One region of the Tissierella carlieri genome, then DNA from elsewhere that is predicted to be linked to it. Evidence: riboswitches for the same ligand, from Rfam matches in the RefSeq annotation. Region 1 holds a riboswitch; each other region holds the start of a gene.
What was found. Region 1 has a riboswitch for cyclic di-GMP ahead of KQI38_RS06885 (TasA family protein). Riboswitches for the same ligand answer to the same signal wherever they lie in the genome.

Region 1 (3,822 bases):
GGTAATTATAATAGCTTAATAACCGTAAGTCATGGAACATTAAGTTACGATACAACTACAGATAAAATAATTTGGAATATTGGAACTATAAACGAAGGTATAAAATATTGGATGAAATATAGAGTTACATTGGATTATAGTGCGGAGGGTGGGGTGTTCTATCCAGCCAATAAACCGACTTATATTGAATATGAAAATATAGACGGAAATGATGCTAAGAAATATTTTCCGATACCAGAATTTAGATTGAGGGCTTTGACATTTACAAAACTCTTAAATAGTTCAGGATATGGAGATAAAGACTTCGATATTATATTAGAAGGACCAACTGGACAGTATAAAAAGACTTGGGCTGTATCTCTTAATTCAGGGCAGTCAAAATCAATCAAGGGCCTATTACCTGGAACTTATACAGTTAGAGAAATTGTACCAATGAACTTCAAATTAATAGGTATGAGCGGTGGGGGCATTAGTTATGTATCAGGTAACACATACGAGCTGACAATAGGGTATGATGATTGGAATGTTTCAATAGATGTAATAAATGAAAGAGATAATGATGGATGGTTCTGGGAAGATCCAGATCCAAAGGTAAATAGCTTTACCGTAGGTGAAACGAGAAATCATAGTTCTCTGCCAATTAAAGATAAATTACTATATACAAAACTAGATTACTTTATTATACCAGCAACAGTGGAAATAGATAATAAATTTAATAATGCATAAAATGCAACAGAGGAAGGGGGAATTATGGGGTGGAAGAGAATGAAATTAAAGAAGAAGAATTAAAAGAAAAAACTAAGAAAAAGAAATTAGAAATCATTGGCAATATATTCTTTACAATCTTCATGATGATTATGATTGTACTAATATTTATAACTGTTCAATCAAAGATTACAGGTAAAGAGCCCACGCTACTTAACCATAGATTATATATAGTAGATAGTGGTAGTATGAGTCCAACTATAAAGATAGACTCTATGATAATAGTAAGAGAATTAGAGGCTAATGAAATAAACAAAGGGGACATTATTACCTACTATGGACATAACAAGAATTCTAGAATTACCCATAGGGTAATAGATATAGAAAATCATGGTGAATTTTTTACAACTAAAGGTGATGCCAATGAAGTTAATGACCCAATGCCCCTTGAAGGAAAACAATTGATAGGTAAGGTAGTATTCAAAGTCCCATTAGTAGGCAAGGTTTTTAGAGTATTAAATACGAAATTAGGAATGGGAATCCTTATAACATTGACAATTTTGTGGATAATAATGCCGATGATTGTAGGGAAATTGAGAAAGTCAAACAAATATGTAGTATAAGGATGGATGCTTATGAGAAAGAAAATAATTGCAGTATCCACAATTGCATTAATAATTTTAATTTCGACGGTTGTTTTTGCATGGTTTATATCAACTGAATCTATTGCTAATAAATTTAAAATGGGCACAATTAAGGTTGAAGTCTTAGAACCAGGCTTTGAAGATATAACAGATGTAAGTACTGGAACCTATACAAAGAATGTTCAGGTAGCAAGCCTAGGAACAAAAAGAACTTATGTAAGGATCAGATTAATTCCAGAATGGAGTGAACCTAGTTTACCAATATCTAATGTTCAACTAAATTTAAATCTTGGAGATTGGGTTGATGGCGGAGATGGACATTACTATTACAAATATTATTTGACGAAGGATCAAGTAACAAGCTTATTGCTCGAAAGTGTAACTTTTACATCTTTAGGTCCCGAATATGATGGAAAGACTCTCAGCATAAAGGCAGTAGCAGAAGGTGCCCAAATAACCCATAATGCTTGGAAGGATATATGGGGAATATCAACATTACCTTTTCCAGAAGGAGTTCCAGCACCATAAGGGAAGTAAAAATTGGCAAACTTAAGGAAACTTAAGGACGCAAAGCTATAGGGCCTTCTTTTGATGGCAGCCTAGCTGCAAAATAGGATTAAAATTAAAAGGAGGAAAAGAAATGAAAAAGCGTAGTATAATGTTAGGATCAGTAGTTATTTTGGCAGTACTATTAGTAGTCGGTGGTACAATGGCATGGTTTACAGCAGAAGCAAAGCCGGTAGTAAATACTTTTAAAGCAGGTACAGTTGATATTAATTTAATTGATGAGTTTCCAGAGAATGGTATAGAAAATGTGAATCCAGGAGATACACATTCTAAGGTAGTGCGTGTTGAGAATATTGGTTCAAAAAGAGCATATATAAGAGTTAAATTAACTCCTGAATTTAATCCGGAATTACCAGTTGATGTTGTAGAATACACAATATTATCTGATTGGATTGACGGTGGAGATGGATGGTATTATTATAAAAATATAGTACAGCCAGGAGCTGCTACATCAAATGTAATAGAAGAAGTAAAATTTAAAGGCAGAGAAATGGGGAATGAATATCAAGATGCTACATTTACATTAACAGTAGAAGCTGAAGCAATTCAAGCAACTAATGGTGCAATCAATGACCAATGGGGCATTAACCCAGTTGATCTAGGTCTAGAAGTATTACCATAATATAATCTAAGGAAGGCATATGCCTTCCTTAGAAATACCTCGTAAGGAGGGTAGGATATGAGGAGATTTTTATCTAAAACATTTATCTTTATAGGAGTTCTTTCCTTAGTTCTAGGAACTTTAAATTCATTTGGTCGTAGTATTTCTTATGCTGAAGACTTGGAGCTAATAGGAACTGATTTAGGATTGGAGATAATACCAACTAGTACAAAATTGTTTGATTTAAATAGATTAAATCCAGGTGATACAAAAGAGGCCAAGATCACTATAAAAAATAATTACAGATCGTCATTTTATCTATATATGAGGGCGGAAAGAATGAGTCCAATTCCAGAAGAAGGAGATATAGATTTATTTGAACAATTAAATTTGACAGTGTATCTTCATGGGAATATAGTTTACTCTGGATCGATGAAAGATTTTGCTACTTCTAGTATCAGTTTAGGAGTATTTAATCCTAATGATATTAAGGATTTAAATGCGGCAGTTTATTTACCGGGACCAGAAACAGGTAATGAATTTCAGGGTGCGGGAGTAGAGGTAAAGTGGATTTTTATAGCTGAATCTGATGTTCCAACAGAAGAACCAGAAGAACCAGAAGAACCAGAAGAACCAGAAAAACCAGAAGAACCAGAAGAACCAGAAAAACCAGAGGAATCAGAGGAATTTGAGGAACAGGAAGAAATAATAGAAGATAGGATTCCGGAAACAATACCAGAAGAAAATGAGGAAGAAATAATAGGAGAGAAAATTCCAGAAGTTGCACCTAAAATAATTGAAGAGGAAGAAATAATAGAAGAGAAAATTCCACAATCAGTTTTGAAAATGCCAAGAACTGGTGAAATTCCATCTAGCTTATTCTACGGTGCAGGAATGTTATTTTTATTCATAGGAGTTCAGATGGGATTTAAGAGGAAAAAATAGCTGGAAACTAATCTTCCAGCTATTTTGTTTATATAGGCATCTAAGATGTGTATATTTAAATAAAATAGAATTAAATTATTACAAAAAATTAACTTTTAAACCTTGGAATTAATATGTTAGAATTATGTTAACTTAATATTCAAATTATATGACAAGTACAAAAGTGTAAGAATATCTTTTGTAAACTGTCAAGCGATAAAGGCAAACTTGAGGAAACTCAAGGACGCAAAGCTATAGGGCCTAAAGAAGGCAGCCAGCTACCGAAAGGAGAGTTTAAATGAAAAGAAGATATTTTTCCATAATATATATACTTGTTTTTCTATTTGCTTTTGCAGGACAAGCTATTGGGGAATCTCTATA
Region 2 (3,822 bases), on a different contig from region 1:
CCTAAAAAATAAGGTATTTAAGGTTTCTACTATTATCCTATGTTTATTAGTAATAATCGGGCTTACTATACCAACTATAATGGATGCTTTTGGTAAACCAATTTTCGGTGATAAAAAGAAAGAAGAAATATCTTATACTGATTCTAAAATTAAATATGGGGTTTTAATTAAGAAAGATACAATTAAATTAGATGAGTTACAATCTCAATTGCCAGATAATGAATTAATCAACGTAAAAAATGAAGATGAGTTAAGTAATTTAGTTATATCAGATAATATAACTGCAGGATTTATAGTTAACAGCCCTACAAATTATGAATATCTAGTAAAAAATACTAGTATGGATGATGGGAATAGGTTTACATTTGAAAGCGCTTTATTAAATCTATTTAGAAATAAAACTTTTTCAGAAAAAGGTATAGATTATAATGAAGTCATGGAAGTTTATAATATACCTATGGAATATGAAACTACTGTCTTAGGTAAGGATGGTATGAAAAATTATTTATATACTTATATATTAATCTTTGGATTATATTTTGTTGTACTATTCTATGGTCAGTTGACAGCTACTTCAGTAGCTAGTGAAAAGAGCAATCGTACTATGGAAATCTTAGTAACTAGCACCAGTACAAAAAATCTTATATTCGGTAAGGTAATAGCTGGCGCTTTGGCTGGAATAATACAGTTCGGTGCTTTGATTTTGGTAGCTAGTATAACTTATAAATTAAATATCCAAGCTTGGGATAATAATTTAGACTTTATCTTTAACATTCCCGGAAATGTATTGGCTACATTTTCTATCTTTGGAATATTAGGATATCTTTTCTATCTATTTATCTATGGTGTCATTGGTGCCTTAGTATCTAGAACTGAAGATGTAGGTACAAGCTCAACACCGCTTACTATAGTATTTATTGTTGCTTTCTTTATCTCTATGATGGGTCTTACAAACCCAGATATGTATGCATTAAAAGTAGCTTCATTTATTCCATTTACATCCTTTATGGCAATGTTTGTAAGGGTATCTATGGGAAATGTATCAAGTTTACAAATAGTAACTTCTCTATTGATATTAGCTGTATCAACTATCATTACTGGAATATTTGGGGCTAAGATATATAGATTGGGTACTTTAATATACGGTAATCCTATAAAAATTACAAAGGCTATTAAGATGTTAAAGGATAAATAATATAATATCTAAAAAAGGGATCTTATCAATGATAAGTTCCCTTTTTATTTTAATATTCTTTTTCTATTTTATAATCTTTTTCATCTTTTATCATAGTAGTAGCTGCATTCCCTTTTTTAAGTCCAGCATCATACGTTGTATCTATATTAACCCATTCATTGTTATCTGCCAAATATACTTGGTTCCATGCATGATATTCTTTAATATCATTCTTACGTCCCATAACTAATTTAGTAGGCACTCCTACAGATCTAAGCATTCCTGCCAATAAAGATGCATAATCATAACATATTCCTGTTTGTGATTTCAATGTTTCATCTATTTTTGGTATATAATTGGAACTTAAATTACTTGCCTTATCATTATCATAGCTTATATTAGTTATGATATAGTTGTAAATAACTTCTACCTTTTCCTTATCATTTTTAGCGTTTTTAGTTAGTTCCTTTGCCTTTTTTATGGCATCCATATCGTTATTCCAATTGATCATTTGAATAGATTGTAAATATATTTCATTTGAATCTACTGATTTTAGTGCAATAGTTTCCTTTGCAATTTGCTTGAACTTATTTCCCCCTACACTTTCTAATACCAATATAGTGTATTCACCATTTCCAAGTTGTAAAGGTATAGTATCGTTTCCTTTTAATATATAATCATAGCTTGTACTGCCTTTGCTAACTCTTACTGCTCCAACCTTGCCATTATTATTGTTGATTTTTATTACTCCACTATTTATTTGGGATTTATCAATATAATCATCAGCTGCTTGAGCTACTGCTGAGAATAGTAATAAAGTGATAACTAGTAAGAGTATAATCCTATGTTTTTTGAACATAAAAAACTCTCCTTTCGGTAACTGGCTGCCATCTTATTTCTAAGGAAGGCCCTTTAGCTTTGCGTCTCTAGCTTTCACTAGATTTGCCTTTATCGGTGGAAAGCACCAATAAATTATATTTATTTTCTATAGTTTACCATATTATTTTATTTAAGTGAATAGGAATTTTGTCCTACTTATTTGAAATTTTTATATAATTTTATATCCATTATATACCCAAATTCCATTGTTTAAAACTAATGTTTATTACGTACAAAAAGCAGAGAATATGAATATTCTCTGCCTTAGTTTGTTATGCTATCTTTTTTCTTAGAATTATTCCTACTACTATGAAGAATAATCCTGCAAGATACATTAATATTGAATTAGCTTGCCCTGTCTTTGGTAAGGTTTCTTTTTCTATCCCACCTAATGGAGCTTCTACGTCTATTTCTATCAATTCCTCTGTTCCATCTGGATGTTTTATGACAAAGCTATCTTTACCCGTAAAACCTGGATTTGGAGTATATTTCCATTTGCCATCTTTATCAAACTCAACAATTCCACCTTTAGGAGGTGTAATAACTATTGGTATTTCAGGCTCCTCTGGTTCTGTTGGCTCCGTTGGATCTGTAGGCTCTGTTGGTTCAGTAGGTTCTGTTGGTTCTGTTGGTTTTTCTGGATCTACTGGTTTCTCAGGTTCAACAGGTTTCTCTGGATCCACTGGTGGTTTTGTTGGTGGTTCTGGATCTGTTGGTTTTTCTGGGTCCGGATCCACCGGCGGTTTTGGATCTATTGGTTTTTCTGGGTCTGGGTCTACTGGTGGTATATATCTGTTAGTTATTGTTAGACCATCTTCTGATATTGATTTTCTATATCCACTTGGTACTTTAACCTCGTCTATGGTATACTCGTATTCATTTCCATCAATATCCATCCTGTCTAATTCATCCCAAGTATATTCTGTTTTTCCGTCTTCTAATTTCACTGGTACACCAAACGGTTCACCATCTTTGTATAGCTGCAATTCTATAGTCGGCTTTATCCTTGGTCCGCCAATCCACACCTTTTTGCCTGTAACTGAAGTCTTAGTATAGATGTTCATTACCTTCAGACCAGATTCTGCCTTTTTATAATCTTCTGGTTCAAAGTCATTACCATCTTTATCTACTTCTTTTACACTAAAGATATATTTATTTCCCTTTTCATCCGTCTTTGTAAGACCAGTCCAAACTACTTCTGTTGTGCCATCTAGCAATTCTTTGATTTCAGAACCTGGCACTTCTGCAGCTTCTTCACTACCTATTTGTCTATATAGCTTGAACCATATTGTTGGTCTTGGGTTTTCTCCGCCGTCCCATTTCTTAATTGCTCTAGCACTTGCATCTGTAGGACTAACATAATGATTGGTTACCTCTAGACCATTCTCTGCTTTTACATAGTTTTCAGGGGAAGAATCTTCACCTTGTTCATTCACTTCTTTAACAGAGTAAATATATTGTGTACCGTCAATATTGGTTTTGTCTAAGTTTTCCCAAGTCACCTCTGTTATACCATTTGAAAGTTCTTTGATTCCTGCACCTAGTACTTCTACTGCTTCTTCAGTACCTATTTGTCTGTATAGTTTAAACCATGTTGTTGGTCTTGGATCTGCTCCGCCGTTCCATACTTTGGTTCCTTTTACTTCTATTTTTTCTTTGGTATTTTCAAAGCTTCCTACTGCAATATTCTCTTCGTTTTTATCATATGCCTTATTTACTACTATTTCCATTTCTTCTTCTGATCTAACATATCCATTTGGTGCTACTTC
Region 3 (3,822 bases), on a different contig from region 1:
TCTTTTCCTTCATAAATAACCCTCCGTTCTAATTCTAAAAAAACAGGCGAGAGGAATATTGTATCCTATCGCCTAATCAATGCTTACTCATGTAGCTCAGCAGTGACTACAACATCTGAAGTTCTGCCTCTACCACTTGCCTCTCTTCTTCATCTAAAAAAGCTTGATACTCCGCTTCATCCACAATCAGAAATTCGACTGTATCTTTCTCACCCATCTGCATAGGGAGCAAGTCTTTCAGAATCTCCTGCAGTAGTTTTTGATCCGGGCATTGGTTGATGAATTCTCTGAAAGTATTCAAAACCAAGCGGTCAGCAATATCCGTTAAAATCATTTTATCTGTGTTTTCCTTGTGCAGCATGATGAAACTGGCAATGTTAGACGGAGTATTATCAAAATAATATGCTTTACGGTTTCCGTCATAGTCGTATACATAGCCAATAACCATATCCTTGCCAATTAGCTCATCCATTTTTTGATTTTCCATAATGATTCCTCCTTGTTCTTTTTTCTGTTTAATCTTACAAGGATGCTGCAGGGAATAAATCCCCTGCAGCATAGTTTCTAAGATCAAACGATCTGCTTGTTCTTCATTTTAAAACTATTACAATGCTTCTATTCGACACTACTTCCCGAAGCACAAAAGCCTTACGGCTTACAGGGCGGCAACATAAATGATTTGCTGGTTAAGCAAACGCCATAGGAATTTCACCTCTCCCAGGATCTCTGCGAGCCGCCCCCATTGCGATGTCTGTGGCTGGGCGGAAGTAGCATTATCACTGTCCATTTCATTGCGATACGGTCCACCACAGACCGTTTTATGAACGGGCTTTATCGCTCGTAACCTTCGATGCCATCGGTTCGACGGATGTCCGTTACCCATCCGCAGGCAGTCTTGGCGCGCCCATCAAAGTCGCTGCCGCTCATCACGGCTGAACAGCTCATGTATTTAAGTTACCGGATATGAAATTTTCAAGGAGCAAAAGGGAGAATAAAAAAACCCCCTCACTTACTTCCACGTTGAGTGAGGGGGGTGCACGGAAATATTTTTATTTTTCTATAAGTTTTTTTAATTTATTAAGAATTCTAACCTTTCTGTCATGAATAGTCATATAGGGAATATGTGTTTCTTTCGATAATTGTCGCTCGCTCTTACCTTTAAAATATAACTCGGTGATTAGCTCTTGTTCCGCTGGAGTAAGTAGTTTTAGACAGGTCCTCATTTTCTCAATCATTATTGACTTTACTGCCGCATCCTCAACACTTTCACCTTCAGCTGCAAACTGCCGATTCTCCACCAATAGCCGTTCATAGGAATCCTCGCGGCTTGGTATGTAAGTTACAGTTTGCCTTGCATAATCAATTCTGCATCGTTCTGCCTTCAGGTCATATTGTTGATACTCCATCTTTCGGTCACTTTTTTTCAACACCTCAATAATTTCTTTACTTAAGTCAGGATATTCCTGGCTATAATTTGTTCTTCTTTTTCGTTTAACCATAGGGCTTGTCCTCCATTTCATGATTTTTAAATCCAAAATGAAGAACAAGCGGCGGAGATCTACAGCGGGTCAGTTCCAGCAGTTTTTTATATAAAATAAAAGGCTTCCAATCGAAAAGTAACCTTATTGGTCGGAACTGGTGCCTTTTTGTCGAACAAAAAAAGCCAGCAGAATGCCTTTGGCAAACTGTTGGCTTCTTGTAATATGAAGTTGTTAGAAGGCCATATGTAGATAGAACATCTTCAATTCAACCTCCCAAAAAAACATATGTGTATGAGATTCATCTTTGTACCTCACTTTCACCTTGGTCAATAGCAAAAGGGTGATATCCAATAAAACATGTTCAATCAAAAGCCGCTTATGCATAAAAAGACCTGCCCTTTTAGAAAAGAGCAGGTCTTTTTTATGACTTGGAACTTCTGGCAGCCAGGCTATCATAATGCAACAGCATCTTAGATCCTATAGCTTTGCGTCCCTGTCTTTTGACAGGTTTGCCCTTAACTCTATTTATATCTTAAATTATATAAAATATAAGGTTAATAGGAAATTCAAAAGTACAGAAAAATAAAAACTACCATCAATAATCTAGCTATTATATTCTTCATGATACACTCCAAAAAACGAATCTTGACATCCACTAACTACATCGATTCCATCGATTGGTTTTTCACAATAAATATGATCAGTAGGTTGTAAAAATCCAAATGTATCATGTTTAACACCTATAACAGAATTCAGAGAGGCCGGAAATGTGAGCAAATCATCATTACTATACGCTGAGACAACAATAATTTCGCTTTTCTAGTTTTCAGTCATAAGTTCTACAAATCTGACTCTGTCAGTAAATTGAACTGATCCCATGCTGAGATTAATAACATCAATATCATTTATAAGACACCAATTTAACGCGATAACAAGTTTTTCGAAATTTACTGGCTCAAGAGTATGCTCAAAAATCTTAATACTATATATAGTAACTCCATACTCACATTTTTCATCAATAACTGATGCTATTCTCGTGGCGTGACCTATACCGTCTGGCATGAACGGCTTTCACTTCTATGTCGGCAACTTCATAACAATAACAATTCTTCAGGATTAATAACGGATTTACACCATCATCAATAATCGAAACATAGTTCTGGTACTTCTCCAGAGTTTTTTATAATAATTATTGGATGACAAAGATGAATGGATGATGCTCTTAATTATTATGTCGAAGTGCTTCTACATCCCGTTCATCATGTATTTGATAAATAAGATTTTCTACACTTAGCTGTATCCGCTTATTGCTATATTGCTTTTCTAACCTGTCAATTTTGGATTCTAAAGCAGCCTTACCTCCAACCAATTCATCTTCACTCTTGCTATAGATAAATGCTCGAACTCCATTTATTAATCCCATCAAGGCCCGGTCACGCTCTGCGACAGTAAGGTTATTTTCATCAAGTATATCATAGCATAGGGTATATTCAATTGTCGCTTGGAAAGTTGTCATTTCTGTATTACCTCCAGATATTGGAGTAGTCAACTCTCGATTTATGCTGTTAGATATATACGGACGCATAACTTCATCTGTATACTGCTGCATATGTTTTACTGCATTTTCAGTGATAGATGCATTTAATGTGATACTTAAGAAGTGCAGATCTTGCTGTGTCAATGTTACTGGATAAGTTCCTGACTTTAAACTGTTATTAATCTTTTCAAAAACTTTTTGAGGATACTTTCCATCATCCTCCATAGTTACTACAATCTCCTTATTGAAATCGGCAACGGATAGTTTTTCGTATCCCTTTGTTTTTAGAGAAAGGAACAATGTAAAATCTTCCGAGGTAGCATTTTCAAGCTCATTCTCCTCTGACTTTTTCAATGGTATTGATACGTTTTCAAGCTCCTGTTCGTTAATTACTTCTGCCCGAAACGATAAAAATGAAAATGCTACTTTCAGTGACGGATCGCTGTACTTTTTCACCCATTTTTTACTTTCAGCTTCTAATAGCGTTTGTATAGCAGTTTCATCTGTAAGTTCGCTCTTACTTTTACCTTCCACAAAGTTGCTGATATCCGCATTTATGCCTTCAATGGCTTGATTTCTTTCCCCCATTGTGAGTGTGTCGGCGTCCAATATGGTGTAGCTCGCTCCATACTCTATCTTTCCTGTATCCCACACTTTATTGCCTCCAAAATTCCATGTTTCCCATTTCTCTGCGATGATTGGAGTTAATACATTAAGAATGAAATAAACATCCCTATCTGTTTGTTTAATATCTTCCCAACTCTCTGGTATATGATTAAGCAATTCAAAATAGGCTGCTTCATC

Region 2: it holds a riboswitch for cyclic di-GMP, as region 1 does, so the genes downstream of both, KQI38_RS18700 (transglutaminase-like domain-containing protein) here and KQI38_RS06885 (TasA family protein) in region 1, are expected to answer to the same signal.
Region 3: it holds a riboswitch for cyclic di-GMP, as region 1 does, so the genes downstream of both, KQI38_RS00335 (sigma-70 RNA polymerase sigma factor region 4 domain-containing protein) here and KQI38_RS06885 (TasA family protein) in region 1, are expected to answer to the same signal.

Annotation. Positions count from the first base shown of each region.
Region 1 covers NZ_JAHLOH010000025.1:29,497-33,318, forward strand. Annotated here, with positions in the region: gene KQI38_RS06870 (VWA domain-containing protein) at 1-726, shown strand, start outside; gene KQI38_RS06875 (signal peptidase I) at 756-1,328, shown strand; gene KQI38_RS06880 (hypothetical protein) at 1,341-1,877, shown strand; cyclic di-GMP riboswitch class I at 1,882-1,960, shown strand; gene KQI38_RS06885 (TasA family protein) at 1,990-2,538, shown strand; gene KQI38_RS06890 (hypothetical protein) at 2,596-3,462, shown strand; cyclic di-GMP riboswitch class I at 3,653-3,727, shown strand; gene KQI38_RS06895 (transglutaminase-like domain-containing protein) at 3,740-3,822, shown strand, end outside.
Region 2 covers NZ_JAHLOH010000051.1:3,044-6,865, forward strand. Annotated here, with positions in the region: gene KQI38_RS18695 (ABC transporter permease) at 1-1,195, shown strand, start outside; gene KQI38_RS18700 (transglutaminase-like domain-containing protein) at 1,245-2,033, opposite strand; cyclic di-GMP riboswitch class I at 2,047-2,131, opposite strand; gene KQI38_RS18705 (collagen binding domain-containing protein) at 2,326-3,822, opposite strand, start outside.
Region 3 covers NZ_JAHLOH010000004.1:34,418-38,239, reverse strand. Annotated here, with positions in the region: gene KQI38_RS00345 (recombinase family protein) at 1-13, opposite strand, end outside; gene KQI38_RS00340 (hypothetical protein) at 107-487, opposite strand; gene KQI38_RS00335 (sigma-70 RNA polymerase sigma factor region 4 domain-containing protein) at 1,050-1,520, opposite strand; cyclic di-GMP riboswitch class I at 1,918-2,005, opposite strand; gene KQI38_RS00330 (hypothetical protein) at 2,085-2,258, opposite strand; gene KQI38_RS00325 (S8/S53 family peptidase) at 2,301-2,543, opposite strand; gene KQI38_RS00320 (M56 family metallopeptidase) at 2,704-3,822, opposite strand, start outside.